3 regions of the Sphingomonas sp. FG14 genome follow, and region 3 is predicted to be linked to each of the others. Evidence: predicted binding sites of a transcription regulator. Region 3 holds the regulator's gene; each other region holds the start of a gene.
The links. Region 3 encodes LexA, which represses DNA repair genes until DNA is damaged. Its sites were predicted from a motif close to GTTCCNCNCTTGTTCT; they were not measured.

Region 1: a site for LexA is predicted at 1,912-1,927, ahead of recA (recombinase RecA). Genes of this name have one in related genera too.
Region 2: a site for LexA is predicted at 3,465-3,480, ahead of ACODTA_RS19930 (ImuA family protein). Genes of this name have one in related genera too.

What each region holds. Positions count from the first base shown of each region.
Region 1 covers NZ_JBMDKK010000001.1:674,486-680,853, reverse strand. Annotated here, with positions in the region: gene ACODTA_RS03130 (serine hydrolase domain-containing protein) at 1-1,804, shown strand, start outside; gene recA (recombinase RecA) at 2,001-3,068, shown strand; gene ACODTA_RS03120 (glutathione S-transferase family protein) at 3,228-3,854, shown strand; gene ACODTA_RS03115 (dicarboxylate/amino acid:cation symporter) at 3,922-5,250, opposite strand; gene ACODTA_RS03110 (elongation factor G) at 5,437-6,368, opposite strand, start outside.
Region 2 covers NZ_JBMDKK010000008.1:70,434-76,801, forward strand. Annotated here, with positions in the region: gene ACODTA_RS19910 (TonB-dependent receptor) at 1-608, opposite strand, end outside; gene ACODTA_RS19915 (LysR substrate-binding domain-containing protein) at 787-1,710, opposite strand; gene ACODTA_RS19920 (phytanoyl-CoA dioxygenase family protein) at 1,822-2,586, shown strand; gene ACODTA_RS19925 (NADPH-dependent FMN reductase) at 2,644-3,354, shown strand; gene ACODTA_RS19930 (ImuA family protein) at 3,495-4,214, shown strand; gene ACODTA_RS19935 (Y-family DNA polymerase) at 4,132-5,781, shown strand; gene ACODTA_RS19940 (error-prone DNA polymerase) at 5,781-6,368, shown strand, end outside.
Region 3 covers NZ_JBMDKK010000002.1:669,514-675,881, reverse strand. Annotated here, with positions in the region: gene trpC (indole-3-glycerol phosphate synthase TrpC) at 1-498, shown strand, start outside; gene moaC (cyclic pyranopterin monophosphate synthase MoaC) at 495-962, shown strand; gene ACODTA_RS11340 (molybdopterin molybdotransferase MoeA) at 1,084-2,271, shown strand; gene lexA (transcriptional repressor LexA) at 2,327-2,992, shown strand; gene ACODTA_RS11330 (ComEC/Rec2 family competence protein) at 3,133-5,226, opposite strand; gene gltX (glutamate--tRNA ligase) at 5,314-6,368, shown strand, end outside.

The sequences.
Region 1 (6,368 bases), on a different contig from region 3:
AGATGCGGACACCTGGCTCGACGGCTTCATGCCCTATGCGCTGGCGCGTGGGGATATTCCCGGCGCGGTCGTCGTGATCGTGAAGGACGGCCAGGTACTGACGCAGCGCGGCTTCGGTTTCTCCGATGTCGCCGCGCGCAAGCCCGTCGATCCCGCCACCACCCTGTTCCGGCCGGGATCGGTGTCGAAGCTCTATACCTGGACGGCGGTGATGCAGCTCGTCGAGCAGGGCAAGATCGATCTCGACGCCGATGTGAACACCTATCTCGATTTCAAGATCCCCGCCTATCAGGGCAAGCCCCTGACGATGCGGAACATCATGACCCATACCCCGGGCTTCGAAGAAGCGGGGCGCGATCTGATCGTCGACAAGGGGCCGGTCGCTTCGCTGGAGGCCGCGCTGAAGCGCTGGACGCCGCAGCGCGTCTATGCGCCGGGATCGACGCCGGCCTATTCGAACTATGCGACCGCGCTGGCCGGCTATATCGTCCAGCGCCTGTCCGGCATGCCGTTCGACGATTATATCGAACGCAACATCTTCCAGCGGCTGGGCATGACCCATGCGAGTTTCCGCCAGCCGCTTCCGGCCAATCTCCAGCCCTTCATGGCGAAAGGCTATCAGGCCGCCTCGACCGAGCCCAAGCCTTATGAGCTGATCGCGATGGCGCCGGCCGGCAGCTCGGCGATCAGCGGCGGCGACATGGCGAAGTTCATGATCGCGCATCTCGCCGATGGCGGGCCGCTGCTGAAGCCCGAAACCGCGAAACTGATGCATTCGCCGGCCAATGATCCGGTCCCGGGGCTCGATCGGATGATGCTCGGTTTCTACGAGCAGAAGGTGAATGGCCAGAGCGCGATCGCACATGGCGGCGACACCAAATGGTTCCATTCCGAACTGATCCTGTTCCCGCAGGAAAAGGTAGGCATCTATATTTCGGCGAACAGCGCGGGCAAAGATGGGGCGATCAGCCCGATCCGCACCGCCTTTTTCCGTCAGTTCGCCGATCGCTATTTCCCTGCCAAGGACACGGCACAGCCCAAGGAACTGGCGACCGCGAAGGAACATGCGGCGATGGTCGCCGGCACCTATGAGAACAGCCGTGCGGCGGTCGAGAATTTCGGAGCGATGCTGGGCCTGCTCGGCCAGCTCAAGGTGACCACCGACAAGGATGGCAAGCTTTCGGTCGATGCATTCACCACGCTGGGGGATGCGCCGCGCAAATGGGTGGAGGTCGCGCCCTTCATCTGGCGTTCGGTCGAGGATGGCGAACTGTTTGGGGCGAAGGTGGAGAATGGCAAGGTCGTCCGCGTCGCCTATGGCCCGATCGCGCCGATCATGGTGTTCGACCGGGCGCCCTGGCACAAGGATACAGCCTGGCTGATGCCGCTGCTGATCGCCAGTTTGATCGTAATCGCGTTGACGGCCTTGTCGTGGCCGATCGGAGCGATCAACCGCCGTCGTTATGGCGCCGCCCTGGCGCTCACCGGACGCGACCTCTCCACCTATCGGGTGATCAGGCTGTTCTGCTGGCTTGCGCTGGCGGTGCCGCTCGGCTGGATGTTCCTGATATCGGTCGCTTTCGAAGGAACGACGCCCGCCACCGGCATCTGGTTGCTGCAGATCCTGGGCATTCTCGTCATCCCCGGCCTGTTCGGCCTGGCGGTCTGGAATGCGGTGCGGATCTTCAAGGCCCGGCGTGGCTGGTTCTCCAAGACCTGGAGCATATTGTTGGCGCTTGCCGCCTTCGTGCTGCTGTGGGTGGCCTTCGTGTTCAAGCTGATCAGCCTGGGCGCGAATTTCTGAAGAGCGGGCGCCCGTTGGAAGTCGGCGCCTTCTCGTGTTTCAGCCGGAAAGGGCGGGACGGAAACGTCTCGCCCTTTTGCTTGGGAACATTGATGGAACAAAATTATGTTCCACTCTTGTTCTCATGGAACAAATCATATACACCGCCATCATGCGTTGAACGGATCACGCGATCGATCTACGGAAAGGGCGGGCCATGGCGGCACAACTCAAGCTCATCGAATCCGACAAGGGAAATATGGACAGGCAGAAAGCACTGGAGGCGGCGCTCGCCCAGATTGATCGCGCATTCGGCAAGGGATCGGCGATGAAGCTCGGCTCGCGCGAGGCGATGGAGGTCGAGGCGATCTCCACCGGATCGCTCGGGCTCGACATCGCGCTCGGCATCGGCGGTTTGCCGCGCGGCCGGGTCATCGAGATTTACGGTCCGGAAAGTTCGGGCAAGACCACGCTGGCGCTGCATGTCATCGCCGAAGCGCAGAAGATGGGCGGCACCGCGGCGTTCGTCGACGCGGAACATGCGCTCGATCCGGTCTATGCGAAGAAACTGGGCGTCGATATCGACGAACTGATCGTCTCGCAGCCCGATACGGGCGAGCAGGCGCTGGAGATCACGGACACGCTGGTGCGCTCCAACGCGATCGACGTCCTCGTCGTCGACTCGGTCGCCGCGCTGGTGCCGAAGGCGGAAATCGAAGGCGAGATGGGCGACAGCCATGTCGGTCTGCAGGCGCGATTGATGTCGCAGTCGCTGCGCAAGTTGACCGGCTCGATCAGCCGTTCGCGCTGCATCGTGATCTTCATCAACCAGCTCCGCATGAAGATCGGTGTGATGTACGGCAATCCGGAGACGACGACGGGCGGCAACGCGCTGAAATTCTACGCGTCGGTCCGTCTCGACATCCGCCGCACCGGCCAGATCAAGGATCGTGACGATATCGTCGGCAACACCACGCGCGTGAAGGTGGTGAAGAACAAGGTCGCGCCGCCGTTCAAGCAGGTCGAATTCGACATCATGTATGGTGAAGGCGTCTCGAAGATCGGCGAAATCCTCGATCTCGGCGTGAAGGCCGGGCTTGTCGAGAAGTCGGGTGCCTGGTTCTCCTACGACTCGGTCCGGATCGGGCAGGGACGCGAGAACGCCAAGACCTTCCTCAAGGAAAACCCCGAGCTCACGGCCAAGCTCGAGGGCGCGATCCGCGCGCGCACCGAGAAGGTATCCGAGGAAATGATGACCGGACCCGAAGCGGACGACGATATCTGATCGGCTTACGCTTCAAGCACAGGGAGGGCCCGTCGCATGCCGGCGGGCCTTTCGTGTTTCATGAAATCCTTTTCGTCATTTTCCCGAAAGATGCGAGACTGACGCCCAGCGCCCCATTGTTTCCGCACAGGCGGATGAAGGGGCGGATGGGAGACGCCGATGACGATCACCGTCCATCATCTCGAAAATTCGCGGTCGCAGCGCGTTCTCTGGATGCTCGAGGAACTTGGCCTGCCCTATACGGTCAAGCGCTACGAACGAAATCCGAAGACCATGCTGGCACCGCCGGAGCTCAAGGCGGTTCATCCGCTCGGAAAATCACCCGTCATCGAACATGATGGCCGCGTCGTCGCTGAAACCGCCGCGATCCTGGAATATCTCGTCGAGATCGGCGATGGGCGGCTTGGCCCGCCTGCGCATCGCGAAGCCGCGCTGCGCTATCGCCATTTCCTTCATTATGCCGAAGGCTCGATGATGCCGCCGCTGCTGGTGATGCTCGTCATCAACAGGCTCGGCCTGCTGGGGCGCCCCGCCCGTGGCCGCATTCAATCGATGGTCGATCAGCATCTCGATTTCGTCGAGGCGGAACTCGCATCACGCCCATGGTTCGCGGGCGATGTCTTCACCGCCGCCGATGTCATGATGAGTTTTCCGCTCGAAGCGGCACGACAGCGCGCGGGGCTTGATGCATCGCGCCCGGCGACGATCGCATGGCTCGATGCCATCCATGCCCGGCCCGCCTATGCCGCTGCGCTGGAGCGGGGCGGGCCTTACGCTTACGCCTGAAAGAGCCAAATCGTCATTCCGGCTTTCGCTGGAATGACGATTTGATACCTCCGCCCGGAAACGACGATCAAACGTCGCGGAAACTGTCCGGCGCGTTCTCCGCCGCGCCGGGCACATTGCTCGGCGCCTTTGGCGGATCGGATTCCGCAGGTTCGATCGGATCGAGCCCACCTTCCCATTTCGCGATCACCGTGCTCGCCACGGCATTGCCGATCACGTTGGTCGCAGTGCGGCCCATGTCGAGGAAATGGTCGACCGCCAGGATCAGCAGCAAGCCTGCCTCGGGGATCTTGAATAGCGGCAGCGTCGCCGCGATCACGACCAGGCTGGCGCGGGGCACGCCGGCAATGCCCTTACTGGTCACCATCAGCACCAGCAGCAGCGTGATTTCCTGGCTGAGCGTCAGATCGATGCCATAGGCCTGGGCGATGAAGATCGCCGCGAAGGTCATATACATCATCGAGCCGTCGAGATTGAACGAATAGCCCAGCGGCAGGACGAAGCTGGCGATGCGTGGCGGCACGCCGAATCGATCAAGCGCTTCCAGCGTGCGCGGGAATGCGGCTTCGGACGATGCGGTGGAGAAGCCGAGCAAGATCGGTTCGCGCAGATAACGGACAAGCAGGCCGGTGCGCTTGCCGACGACGAGGAAGGCGACACCCAGCAGCAAGGCCCAGAGGATGATCAGGCCAAGATAGAAGCTGCCCATGAAATAGGCGAGATCGCCGATCACGCCCGGGCCCCGCTCGGTGAGCGTGCCGGCGACCGCCGCGAACACCGCGATCGGCGCGAAGCGCATCACATAATCTGTGATCTGCAGCATAACATGGACGAGCGCTTCGGTCGCCTTGACGAGCGGTGCGGCCTTTTCGCCCACCGCCGTGATGGCGACGCCGACGAACACCGAGAAGACGACGATCTGCAGGATCTCGTTGGTCGCCATCGCCTCGATCATCGATGCCGGCACCAGATGGGTGATGAAATCCTTCAGGCTGAAGCCGGCCTTCGCCAGTCCGGCCGATTCGGTGACGGGCGGCAGCGGCAGGTTGAGCCCGACGCCAGGCTGGAGCAGGTTGACCAGCACGAGGCCGAGGGTCAGCGATACCAGGCTGGCGCCGATGAACCAGGTCAGTGAGCGCAGGCCCACACGTCCAAGCGCCGCAGTATCGCCCATATGCGCGATGCCGACGACAAGCGTCGAGAAGACCAGCGGTGCGATGATCATCTTGATCAGCCGCAGGAACAGGGTGGTTACGATGGAGAAATAGCCGGCGATTTCCTTGAGCCGCACATTGGCCGCCTCGCTGCCGTCGGCGATACCGGCATTGATTGCCCAGCCGATCACGAGGCCGAGCGCCAGCCCGATCAGAATATAGGTCGTCAGGCGCTTGGCCACGATGTTCTCCCCCAAGGTGATTCCGGCCACTCGGGCAATGGCGCCGCGCGCCTTCGCCTCCAATCGAACCGGATCCTGCTCGATATGATCGGACCTTGACCGCATCGGGCAATGGCCCGGCACGATCAAGGTCCAACGAAGGGCCCTAGGAAGGGCATCATGGCGCGCTGGTCAAGCGCTTATGGTTCAAGTTGCCGCTTTCACCTGTCTCACGACATCCTCGGCATGCTTGCCGCTCAACTCCGCGAGATGATCGAAACGGGCCTCGAAACTGGCCAGCCCCTGACTGAGCGAGCGCAGTTCGGCGTCCAGTCCGTGAAGCTCCGCCTCGGGGACCAGCGCCTCCACCACGTCCCAGCGCGACCATCCGTCGCGTGTATCGATCCCGAGCACCTGGCCCCGCCGGCTGGAGACGGTGGAACTGACCTTCGACGTGGCGCCGCCTGGGGTAGAGACCGTCACGCGGCATACGGGTTCGAGCAGATAGGGCGCGCATTGCGGCAACGCATCCGCCATCGCGATGCGTCCGGCGGTACGGAAGGCCAGTTCCGAACTGTCGACCGAATGGAACGACCCGTCGGTCAGCATCACGGCCACATCGACCACGGGAAAACCCAGCGGGCCCCTGGCCATCGCGTCCTGTACGCCGTCTTCGACGGCCGGTATCCATTGTTTGGGAATGGCGCCCCCTGTGATGCGATCTGCGAATGCGAAGCCTTCGCCACGCGATTGCGGGCGAATTTCGATGACAACATCGCCGAATTGGCCGTGGCCGCCCGATTGTTTCTTGTGGCGGCCGCGCTGGGTGGCGGTTTTCCGGATCGATTCACGATAGGCGATGCTCGGCCTGTGGGTATCCACCGCGACGCCGTAACGCCGCCTCAGCTTGGCGAGTGTGGTGTTCAGATGCTCGTCATTTACCCCGCGCAACAGCGTCTCATGGGCCGTCTCGTCCTGTTCCCAAGTTAAAGACGGATCTTCCTCGATCAGCTTCTGCAACGCGGTCGACAAGCGGACATCGTCCTTCCGATCCTTCGTCACGATCGCGACGGCGGCATTGGCAGCAGGACGGGCGAGGGTGGGGGGCTCGCCCTTGGGGCGGGCTCCTATACCCAGCC
Region 2 (6,368 bases), on a different contig from region 3:
ATGCCGGTGCCGAGCCCGCCCGAGACGCTGCCGCGCACGCGGAACTCGTTGCCCTCATAATAGGCGGCGTCGATATAGCCGCCCAGCGTGTCGCCGGGCTCGCGCGTCACGATGTTGATCACGCCGGCCGATGCGTTCTTGCCGAACAGGCTGCCCTGCGGCCCGCGCAGCACCTCGATCCGTTCGACATCGAGGAAGTCGGAGGTCTGCTGGCCGGTGCGGGCATAGACGACGCCGTCGATCACCGTGGAGACCGAAGGCTCGACACCCGAAGAGAAGGAAATGGTGCCGACGCCACGGATGGAGAGCGCCGAATCCTTGTTGGTGTTGCCCTTGCGGAAGGTCAGCGTGGGCACGCGCTGGAAAAGCTGCTCGGCCGAATTGACGTTGGCGCGTTCAAGCTGGGCGCCGCTGACGACGGAGATGGCGAGCGGCACGTCCTGCAGATTCTGCTCGCGCTTCTGCGCGGTGACGATGATGTCGGCGACGCCGCCATCCTGCGCCTCGGGTGCGGCCGCATCCTGCGCATGGGCGGTGCCGCCCGCCAGCGCGATCGCGAGAACGCCGGTCAGTGCCGCGCCGAGTCTTGCCTTGGAATAGGTCATCATCTTCCCCTCCTGCCGGGTCCATCCGGATCTTCGTCCGCTTGGACATGTGCCCGGGCGCACATGGCGCCGTTAATGTCGATCAGATCAGTTGACAATATGGTCAACTCTCCATCTCGAAAGGTGCCCTGACCGGTCATCGCAGTCCAATCGAGATTTATCGCGTGGTCATGTCCGAATACTATGACCTTCGCGCGACAAGCGCACGGACATCGTCGAGGCAGGCGGTGGTGGCGCGCGCCACTTCGTCATGCAGCCAGCCGACGATCTCGGGCGTCGGGCCGATATCGGGTTCGAGCAACGCGAAATCGAGATAGACGGCGGGCGCGATCGGCCGGATCGCGACGCCCAGCCGGTTGAACAGCGGCGCGCTGAACGGCTCCGCGATCGAGACGCCCAGGCCGGCTTCGACAAAGGCGTACAGGATCTGCGAATGCTGGGTTTCCAGCCTGCGCGAGACCGGGATGCCCGCGGTTTCCAGCGCGACGTCGATGCCGTTCCACAGCGCGTCGGCCTCATGCATCGGGCCGATGAACTCCTCGCCCGCCAGGTCTGAAACCGCCAGGCGCTCGCGTTGCGCCAGCGGATGGCCGGCAGGCAGCACGCAGACATATTCGGCGCGCGCGATCATCGTCGACCGGATCCCTTCGCGTGGGGGAATCTCCACGCCGATGCCGAGATCGGCCTGGCCCAGGAACACGCGCTCCTCGATCGCACGCTGTCCCAGCGACTCCACGGTGATCTTGATGTCGGGATAGAGGATGCGGAATCGCTGGATCACCGCAGGCAGGATCGACATCGCGATCGCCGCCAGTGCCGCGATCCGCACGGTGCCGACCGGATGCGCGCGGATGCGTCGTGCCGCCTGATCGAGCAGGTCCAGCCCGGTATAGCTGCGCCGCACCGCTTCGAACAACGCATGCGCCTGCGGCGTCGCATGAACGCGCGCGCCGCGCCGGTCGAACAGGCGAAAACCCACCGCGCGTTCCAGATCGGCGATCAGGCGGCTAACCGACGGCTGGCTGATGTTGAGCATCGTGGCGGCGGCGGTGATGCCTCCGCTCATCATGACGGCGCGGAACGCCTCGACCTGTCGCATGCGCATAAGCCATAGTATTCACATATGACGTAGCAGCGCAATTCGATTGGATGCGATGGATGCTCTGCGCGATGATGATGCGTCGACGGGCAGGTGCCCGCACCATGGAGAGGCATCATGGACTATTCCGCTCAACGCGCCCAATTCGCCGCCGAGGGCTATGCGGTGTTCGAACGCGTGCTCGAAGGGCCTTTGCTCGATCTGTTGCGTGACGAATGCGGCCGCGTGATCGAGCGCGAGGATGCGCGGCTCGACGCGCTGGGCGTCGAGGTCGATGGCATCAGCCACAAGGGCAAACGCTATTTCGCCGGCGAATGCCAGCGCGTTCAGCCCGAATTGCGTGTCATGCTGTTCAGCGAGACGATGGCCGATATCTGTCGTGCGACCCTGGGTGACGACGCCTATTTCTTCTACGACCAATATGTCGTGAAGGGTGCCGACAAGGGCATGCCGTTCAGCTGGCACCAGGATTCGGGCTATGTCGTCGGCAATGGCGGTCCGCCCGATCACAAGCCCTATCTCACCTGCTGGTGTACGCTCGACGACACGACCGTCGCCAACGGCACCGTGCGCATCCTGCCCTTCTCGCAAGTGCCCGCCACGCGCGATGGCATCGTGCCGCATGAACGCCAGTCGGGCAGCAACGATCTGGTCGGTTACAGCGGTGAGGCGCAAGGGGTGACGCTGGAGGTGCCGGCGGGCAGCGTCGTCGCCTTTTCCAGCCTGGCGCTCCACGCCACCGGATCGAACACCACGCCGAAGATGCGCCGCGTCTATCTGGCGCAATATTCGCCGGAGCCGATCCTCAATCCCGGCACCAATCATCTGCGCCGCAACGCGATCGCGTTCCTGCGCGGCGGGCGGCAGGTGACGGTCGGCTGATAACCGGCCCACGTTGTCGGGCGCCCGGATCCGTGATGGAGCATCGCCCTATAAATCATGGATGACGCGCCCTATTCGCTTGCGCTCGGCGCGGCGATGTTCCACCGGCGTGCGGCGGACAGTCAGCAAGGGAGCCTGCGCATGGTCGATACACCGTTGATCGTCGGACTGGGCGGAACGGGAACGCCCAACAGCTCGTCGGAAAAGCTGCTGCGCCAGGCGCTCGATCGCTGCGCGGCGCGCGGTGCGGAGACGCTGATGTTTGACGGTGCGGCGCTCGACATTCCGATGTACGCACCCAGCGAAAGCGCGCGCGACGAAAAGACGCTGGCGCTGATCGCGGGCCTGCGCCGCGCGAACGGCATCATCATCGCCTCGCCCGGCTATCACGGCACGGTATCGGGCCTGATCAAGAACGCGCTCGATTATGTGCAGGACATGGCGGAGGACGAGGCGGTCTATTTCGAGGGCCGCGCCGTCGGCCTGATCGCCGCCGCCGCCGGCTGGCAGGCGACGGGCACCACGCTCGCCACCTTGCGCTCGATCACCCATGCGCTGCGCGGCTGGCCGACGCCGATGGCGGTCGCGGTCAATTCGATGGTGCCGATCTTCGGCCCGGACGGCACGATCACCGACACCGGCATCTGCAACCAGCTCGACATATTGGCGCAGCAGGTGGTGACCTTCGCGCGGATGCGCGCGCTCCACGAATTGTCGCTGCAACAGGCGGATGGCGAACGCGAAGCGGACCGCGCCGGCGCCGAGTAAGCAGGAATAACGAGAAGTCCGACAAGCACTGTGTCATCCCGCGTTCGCGGGAACGACAGGGAGAGAGTGTCCAGCAGCAAACTTGACTCTCGCCGCGTTCCGGCGAAAATAGAACAAATCATGAACAATTCGGACCTGCCGTGTCCACGCGCCATGCCTTGCTGCCCGCTGAAATCGAGGAAGAATCGCCGGAAAGCCGCGCTTCCGCGGCGGAGGTTTTTGCGGCGGCGACTGCGCTCCAGCCCCGACTCGTCGAGGTCTTCGCCGAGTCGCGCGATGCGGCCGGCTGCGGTTTCGCGCTGGCGCAGCTCGGCGCCCGGTTGGCAACGGGAACCACGCTCTGGGTGCAGGATCGCGTCGCGCTGCGCGATCATGGCCGGCCCTATCCGCATTGGTGCCGCACCCGGCCGAAATCGGAAGGGCCGGGTATCCTCCATATCGTCGCACGTGATGCCGGCCAGGCGCTGTGGGCGATGGAGGAGGGGCTGAGATGCGCCGAGCTTTCCGCCGTGATCGGCGAGGTGGCGGGCAATCCGCGCGCGCTCGATTTCACCGCCACGCGCCGGCTGGCGGTGGCAGCCGAACGCTTCGGCGTGCCGGCGTTATTGCTGCGGCTGGGATCGCAGGCGGATCTCAGCGGCGCCCGGATGCGCTGGCGTGCCAGCAGCCGGCCGTCGCTGGTGCCGCGCTGGAATCCCGATGCGCCGGGCAGGCCCGTCTGGTCGCTGGAACTGTTCCGCGCACGCGGCGCGCGGCCCGGGCAATGGGAGGCTGTGCATGACGGGGCGGCGGATCGCCTCGATCTGGTTTCCCCGCTTCGCGATCCAGCGCTGGGCGAGGGCGAACGGCGACGCGGCTAGGGCAGGGTCTGTCGCGCTCGTTTCCGAAGGCGCACACGGCATCGTGATTGATGCGGTCAATGCGCTGGCGCGGGACGGTGGCGCGCGGCCCGGGCAGAGGCTGGCCGACGCGCGGGCCGCCTTGCCGGCGCTTGTCGTCTGGCCGTCGGACAAATCCGGTGACGCCGCAGCGCTGGAGCGCCTCTGTCATTGGTCCGAACGCTGGTGTCCCTTTGTCGCGATTGATGGCGGCGACGGGCTGCTGCTCGACATCACCGGCGCGGCGCATCTCTTCGGTGGCGAAGCCAAGCTGGCGGCCGGGATGCGCGCGCGCTTTCGCGGGATGGGATTGACCGCGCGTATCGCGATCGCGCCGACGATCGGCGCCGCCTGGGCCTTGGCGCGTTATGTATCAACTTCACCGTTTGGACTGAGCTTGTCGAAGTCCTGTCCTTCTGGGACACCGCAGTCGAAGAAAAGGGCAGGACTTCGACAAGCTCAGTCCAAACGGAGTGAGGGGCAAAGTTCGGGTTCGATCTGTTCGCCCGAAACACTCGCTGCCATGCTCGGCCCGCTGCCTGTCTCCGCGCTCAGGCTCGACGATGAAACGGTATTGCTGCTCGGTCGGCTTGGTCTCAAGACCATCGCGGCGCTTGCCGAAATCCCGACGCTCGGCCTCGCCCGCCGCTTCGCGCGCGCCGACGGTCCCTGGGCCGATCCGCCGCTGCGGCTGGCTCAGGCGTTGGGACGGACCGAGGAACCGGTCAATCCGGCGGTCCGCGCGCCGCTGCCCCGCGTGATGCGCCGCGTTGTCGAACCGGTGCTGCATGTGCCGATTCTCGAAGCTTTGGTGGTCGATATGGCCGAGGCTTTGTGCCGCCAACTTGCCGAGCGTCATGCCGGGGCGCGGCATCTGGGGTTCCAGGCCTTTCGCGTCGACGGCGATGTTCAGGTGCTGGAGGCGCGCACCAGCCAGGCGATGCGCGATCCCCACCATATGGTCCGCCTGTTCGTCGAACGGTTCGAGACGCTTGATGCCGGTTTCGGTTTCGATGCTTTCGCGCTCACCGCGCTCTGGCACGAGCCGCTCGATCCGGCACAGGCAGGGCTGATCGAGGCCGAGCATGACGCGACCTCGCTCGCGCGACTGATCGATCGGCTGAGCGCACGGATCGGTACCCGCAATGTGTGCGTGCCGTTGTTCGTCGAAAGCCATCTGCCCGAACGCGCGCTGCAATGGCGGCCGGCGCTGGCGCATGAGCCGGGTGACGCGGTACCCGTGCCGCTTACACCCGAACGTCCGATCCGTCTGTTCGATCGGCCGGAGCCGATCGGCGTCGTCTATGCGACGCCCGAGGGAGAGCCGCGCCGCTTCCAGTGGCGCCGCAAGGTGCACCGGATCGTCAAGGTCGAAGGTCCCGAACGGATCGCGCCCGAATGGTGGCGCGAACGATCGACCACGCGGCTGCGCGACTATTACCGGGTCGAGGATGATGCCGGCGCGCGCTTCTGGATCTATCGCAACGGATTGATCGGCGATGGCCGGGGCGGGGCGCCCGACTGGTATCTCCACGGGCTCTTCGCCTGATGCCGGACAAGCCGCTCACCCCCGGCCTGCGCGTCCTTGCCATCAACAAGCTGCAGGATTTCGTGCCCAATCCGCCGGCCCCTTATGTGGAGCTTGGCGTCACGACGCCATATTCCTTCCTGCGCGGCGCATCGCCGGCAGTGCAGCTTGCCGAACATGCCTATAATCTCGGCTATCACGCGCTGGGCGTCGCCGATCGCAACACCATGGCGGGCGTGGTGCGGATGGATATGAATGTCTCGGGCGGGGGCATGAAGCCGCTGATCGGCTGCCGGCTCGATCTGGTCGATGCGCCGTCCTTCCTCGCCTATCCCAGGGATCGCGCGGCTTACGGCCGGCTTTGCACATTGCTGTCGCGCGGGAAGATGCTCGATCTGGATGGCGGATGGCAGGCCAAGGGCGAATGCCATCTGACGTTGGAGATGCTGGCCGCGCATTCGGAAGGAGTACAACTGATCGTCATGCCGCCCGACGATCTGGACGGCTTCAGCGTAGAGCTTGCGCGGTTGACCGCGATGCTGCCGACGCTGAAACACGTCGCTGCCGCCTATCTGTATCGTGGCGATGACAAGGCGCGGATCAACCGG
Region 3 (6,368 bases):
TTCCAGGGCGACGACAGCTATCTGGTCGCGGCACGCGGCGCCGTATCGATCCCATGCCTGCGCAAGGACTTCCTCGTCGATCCCTGGCAGGTCGCGGAATCGCGTGCCTTGGGTGCCGACGCCATCCTGATCATCGTCGCCGCGCTCGATGACGGGATGATGGCCGAGATCGAGGCGGAAGCGATCCGGCTGGGCATGGATGCGCTGGTGGAAGTCCATGACGCGGACGAACTCGACCGTGCGCTGAAGCTGCGATCACGGCTGATCGGCGTCAACAATCGCGACCTGCGCGATTTCACCGTCGATTTCGCGCGTACCTATGAACTAATCGGCCGCGCGCCCGAAGGTTGCACTTTCGTCGCCGAAAGCGGACTGACCTCCAGCGTCGATCTCGATGCGATGGCCGCGCATGGCGTGCATTGCTTTCTGGTCGGCGAGGCGCTGATGCGCGAGGCCGATGTCGAGGCGGCGACGCGCCGGCTGCTGGGCACGGCATGAGCGGCCTTACCCATATCGACGCCGAGGGCGCGGCGCATATGGTCGATGTCTCAGGCAAGGAGGTCACCACGCGCGAGGCCGTGGCCAAGGGTCGCATCTCGATGTCCGCCGAGGCGGCAGCCGCGATCCGCGACGGATCAGCGAAAAAGGGCGACGTGCTCGCGGTGGCGCGCGTCTCCGGGATCATGGCGGCCAAGCGGACCAGCGACCTCATTCCACTCTGCCACCCGCTACCAATATCCTCGGTTTCGATCGATCTCACGCCCGATGCAAGCGGCGTCAACGCGACAGCCACGGTGCGCACGACGGGCCAGACCGGCGTCGAAATGGAAGCGCTGACCGCTGTTTCGGTGGCGCTGCTGACGATCTACGACATGGTCAAGGCGGTCGACAAGGCAATGGAGATCAGCGCCGTGCGGCTGGTTTCGAAGACCGGCGGCAAATCGGGCGATTATCGGGCGTGAGCGCGAATACTCCCGTTCCGTTTGGACTGAGCCTGTCGAAGTCCCGTTCTTCGTCGGCGCCGACGGAAAGGGAAAGACAGGACTGCGACAGGCTCAGTCCGAACGGCGTAGGCAAAGGCAAATGAGCGCCCTCCTTCCGGTCGCCGACGCGCAGGCGCGGCTGCTTGCACTAGCCGCACCGCTTCCGGCCGAAACATTGACGCTGGACGAAGCGACCGGCCGCTATCTGGCCACGGATTGCCTGGCCATGCGCGGCCAGCCTGCCGCCGACCTCTCGGCAATGGACGGCTATGCCATCGCCTTTGCCGATATGCCTGGCCCTTGGCGTGTGACCGGGGAAAGCGCGCCCGGCACCCTACCCGACCACGCGATCAGGCGGGGTGAGGCGATGCGCATCTTTACCGGCGCCGCGCTTCCCGAGGGCTCCGACACGATCCTGATCCAGGAAGAAGCGACCCGAGACGAAGACACCCTGGTGCTGACGGGCGAAGGCCCGCGCCGGCACGGCCAACATGTACGCGTCACCGACGGCGATTTCGCGGAAGGGCAGCGCCTTGTCACACGCGGCGCATTATTGACGGCCGCGCGGATCGGGCTGGCCGCGATGGGCGGGCATGGCCGGTTGAGTGTCGGCCGGCGGCCGCGCGTGGCGCTGATCTCGACAGGCGACGAACTCGTCCCTCCCGGAGATCCGGTCTCGGGCGTTCAATTGCCGGCGTCGAACGCGATCATGCTGCGTGGGATGCTGGAACCGAACGGCGCGATCGTCGATGATCGCGGCATCGTGCGCGACGATTTCGACGCACTCGCCGCCGCCTTCGAGGCCGCGCGCGGGGCCGACATCATCGTGACCTCCGGCGGCGCATCGGTGGGCGACCATGATCTGGTCCGTCCCGTGCTCGACGCGATCGGCGGCACGCTCGATTTCTGGAAGATCGCGATGAAGCCGGGCAAACCGCTGCTCGCCGGCAAGCTGGGCGATGCGGTCGTGCTGGGGCTGCCCGGCAATCCCGTCTCCACCTTCGTCACAGGCACCCTGTTCCTGCTCCCGCTGGTGCGGGCATTGCAGGGTGCCGCAGATCCGTTGCCGACTGCGCACCGCGTGCGCCTGGGCGTGCCGCTTCCGGCGTGCGGCGGCCGCGCCGAATATCTGCGCGGACTGTGGACGAATGGTGAGGTGATCCAGGCACCCGAACAAGACAGCGCCGCGATGGTTTCGCTCGCCTCCGCGAACGCGCTGATCGTCCGCGCAGCGGGTGCACCGGCGGCCGAAGTGGGTGAAATGGCGGAAATCGTAGCGATCGCTTGACGACCGCCCGGATGTTTCCTACACGTTCTTCGTTCGTTCCATCGGAGAACATGCGATGCTCACGCGCAAGCAACATGAACTGATCTGCTTCATCAGCGACCGGCTGGAAGAGACCGGCGTGTCTCCTTCGTTCGAGGAGATGAAGGAGGCGCTCGACCTCAAGTCCAAATCGGGGGTGCATCGCCTGATCAGCGCGCTGGAGGAACGCGGCTTCATCCGCCGCCTGCCCAATCGCGCGCGCGCGCTGGAAGTGCTGAAACAGCCCGAGCGCGCCACCGCGAAACCGGCGAAGAAGCAGGCGGCGCCCGCCACGTCGCGCCAGTTGCCGATCGCCGCCAACGACGTGCTGGAGATCCCCCTGCACGGCCGCATCGCCGCAGGCACGCCGATCGAGGCGCTGGAGGGGCAAAGCACGCTTTCCGTCCCCGCCGCGCTGCTCGGCTCCGGCGACCACTACGCGCTGGAGGTTTCAGGCGATTCCATGGTGGAGGCCGGCATTCTCGACGGCGATTATGCATTGATCCGCCGCACCGACGTCGCACGCGATGGCGAGATCGTGGTCGCCCTGGTTGACGAAAGCGAAGCGACGCTCAAATATTTCCGCCGCGAAGGTGCGATGATCCGGCTCGATCCGGCGAACCGTGCTTATGATCCGCAGCGCTATCGGCCCGATCAGATTCGCGTGCAGGGCAAGCTGGCAGGATTGCTGCGGCGCTATTGAGCGCCCCCTCTCCCGTTTACTTCGAGCGCAGGTTCGAGCTTGCCGAGAACCGAAGTCGAGAAGCGTTGGCCGCAATGCTTCTCGACGGTCGCGTCTCGACTTCGCTCGACGCTGCTCGAAGCAAACGGGGGCGCATGAGGTCAGGATGGACTTGGGCGGAATGACGGCAACGCCGCCTTCGGCCGCGGCGGATTCACCCAGGGATGATCGTCGCCCGCACGTTTCACCGTCGCGATCCGGGCGCTCGACAGATCGATCGTCAGCCCGCCCGTTTTCGCCAACAATGCGCGATCGGCCTTGATCCAGCGCGGCGCGCACCAATCGGGCAGCCAGCGTTCGCTGACCACGATATCGGCATCGCGACAGGCGGCACGCAATTGCGCGGGATCGACGAAATAGGTGCTGCGCGTGGCGAGGAGCCGCCATCGTTTCGTTCCAAGGATCAGCTCGATCGTGCAGGCGTCGCGACTGCATCGCGCGCCGCGCGCCGCATCAAGATCGGCCAATTCCCCTTCGAAGCCCGCACTTTCGGCGAGCATATCACGAACATAGTCACCCGCGCGCGGGCGCAGCAGCGCATAGCCGCGATCCGTCCGCACCGCGAGATGGCGTCCGTCGCCCGTCACCAATATGTCTGGTGCGTGGGTGGACAGCGCCCAGATCGCTCCGATCAAGACAGGCATCAGGCCCAGCCAGCGCGCGCCCGTTCGCCAGAGCGCGATCCAGATGCCGCCGGCGACGATCGCCCCGAACGCAGCGTCTGGCACGACCGGTAGTGCCGCGACCGCACCGGGCATGGCGGCAACGCTGTGCGCGATCCACAAGAGCAGCGACAACGCTTGCCCCGTCACCCACCATAACGGCGCGCCGAGCCCGAGGAGATCAAGCAGCAGCGCAGCCGCCTCGACCGGCATCACGATGAAGGTGGTGAGCGGGATCGCGACGATATTGGCGAGCGCCCCATACAGCCCAGCCTTGTGGAAATGATGGATCGCGATCGGGGTAAGCGCGAGTTCGACGAGGATACCAGTGAGCAGCAGGCCGAGCAGGATCCGCCCAGTGCCGCGCAGCCACCCCTCGTCGCGGCGCGCGAGCAAGGCCTTGATCCGCGGATGCTCGACCAGCGCCATGATCGCGGTCACTGCCGCGAAGCTGAGCTGGAAACTCGGCCCAACGAGCGATTCGGGCCAGAGCAACAGCACGAACGCAGCGCCTGCCGCGACGAGGCGGAGCGTGATCGCATCGCGGCCGATCGCGATGCCGATCAGCACCAGGATTGCGGCGACACACGACCGGACCGTCGGCACCTCCGCGCCGGTAAGCAAGGTATAGCCGATCGCGGCCAAGGCCCCGCCGCCCGCCGCGATCAGCACCAGCGGCCAGCGCAATGCCAGCCAGGGACTGAGCGCCATCAGCCGCAGCAACAGCAGCATCGTCGCACCGACCAATGCGGTGACATGGAGACCGCTGATCGAGAGGAGATGCGACAAGCCGGCGCGGCGCATGGCCTCCGCATCCTCTTCGGGGATGGCGCCCTGATCACCTGTCGCCAGCGCGGCGGCGATCGCCCCTTCACCACCTGCGAGTCGCGCCTGGATATGCGCGGAGAGGCGCCGGCGCGTGTCGGCGAGCACGGGTGGCGCACCGGGGCTGACGATCGCGACCGGCCCCAACGCCCGCCCGGTCGCTCCGATGCCACGGAACCACGCGAGCCGCGCGAAATCATAGGCGCCGGGCACCGCCGCTTCGGGTGGCGGCATCAACCGCGCGCGCAGTTCGACGGTCGCGCCAGTCCGCAACCCCTCTCCCGCATCATCCTGCCGCACATTGACCCGCACGCGCTGCGGTAGGGCAGGCGCATCACGCGGCTCGAGCAGCAATCGCACCAGCCCCCGCGCCGCCAGCATATCGACCTGCACGACCTCCGCCTGGAATTTCACCACCGCGGGCCGTTCGAGCACCGGCGCGGCCACTCGCTCCGCGCGCCACCAGATCAACGCCATGCCGATCGCGGCAAGTATCCCGAACCAGCCGAGCGAACGCCCCAGCCGGCTACCCAGCCCCAGTGCGGCGCCTCCGAATGCGATTGCGACAGCGATCAGCAGAAAGGCTGCCCACTGGCTGGCCGGCGCAAGCGCGAACCAGGCGGCGACGCCCGCGCCCAGCGCGACGGGCCCCCATAGCGCTAGCTGGTCGCGTTCCGCCTCCAGCCATCTCTCGATCCGATCGCGCATGCGAAATGGTATCAGACGTAGGGTATTTTGCAGCTGCGAAAAGCCATGCTAGGGGCGTCGCCGGTCGAACCGGCCATGGTATGCATAATGGAGAAGCAGCGCGTGGGCGCAAGCCAGGAAACCGACACCGTCGTCACGCGCTTTGCCCCGTCTCCGACGGGATTCCTTCATATTGGTGGTGCCCGCACCGCGCTGTTCAACTGGCTGTTCGCACGCCACAATGGCGGGAAATTCCTGCTCCGCATCGAGGATACCGATCGCGCGCGGTCGACCGAGCCGGCGATCGAGGCGATTATCGACGGCATGCGCTGGCTGGGTCTCGACTGGGACGGCGACACGGTATTCCAGTTCGCGCGCGCCGCACGTCATGCCGAAGTTGCGCATGCGATGCTCGAATCGGGCCATGCCTATCGCTGCTATGCGACGCCGGAGGAACTGGCCGAACTGCGAGAGCAGCAGCGCGCAGCCAAGCTGCCGATGCGTTATGACGGCCGCTGGCGCGACCGCGATCCCAGCGATGCGCCCGAAGGCACCCCCTATGTGATCCGGCTGAAGGCCGAGCGCGAAGGCGAATCGGTAATCGAGGATCGCGTGCAGGGCCGCGTGGTCGTGCGCAACGCCGAACTCGACGACATGATCCTGCTGCGTTCGGACGGCACACCCACCTATATGCTCGCGGTGGTGGTCGATGATCACGACATGGGCGTGACGCACGTCATTCGTGGCGACGACCATCTCAACAACGCCTTCCGCCAACTCGGCATCATCAAGGCGATGGGCTGGCCCGAGCCGATCTATGCGCATGTGCCGCTGATTCACGGCGCCGACGGCGCCAAGCTTTCGAAGCGCCATGGCGCGCTGGGCGTCGATGCCTATCGCGACGAGATGGGGCTGCTGCCTGAAGCGGTCTGCAACTATCTGCTGCGTCTGGGCTGGGGCCATGGCGATGCCGAGATCATCAGCCGCGAACAGGCGGTGGAATGGTTCGATCTGGCCAATGTCGGCCGCTCGCCCTCCCGCTTCGATTTCAAGAAGCTCGAGAATCTGAACGCGCATTATATCCGTGAGGCGGACGATGCGCGGCTGGCGGCGCTGGTGAAGCCTCGCGTGGAAACCCGTTTGGGCATCACGATCGACACCAA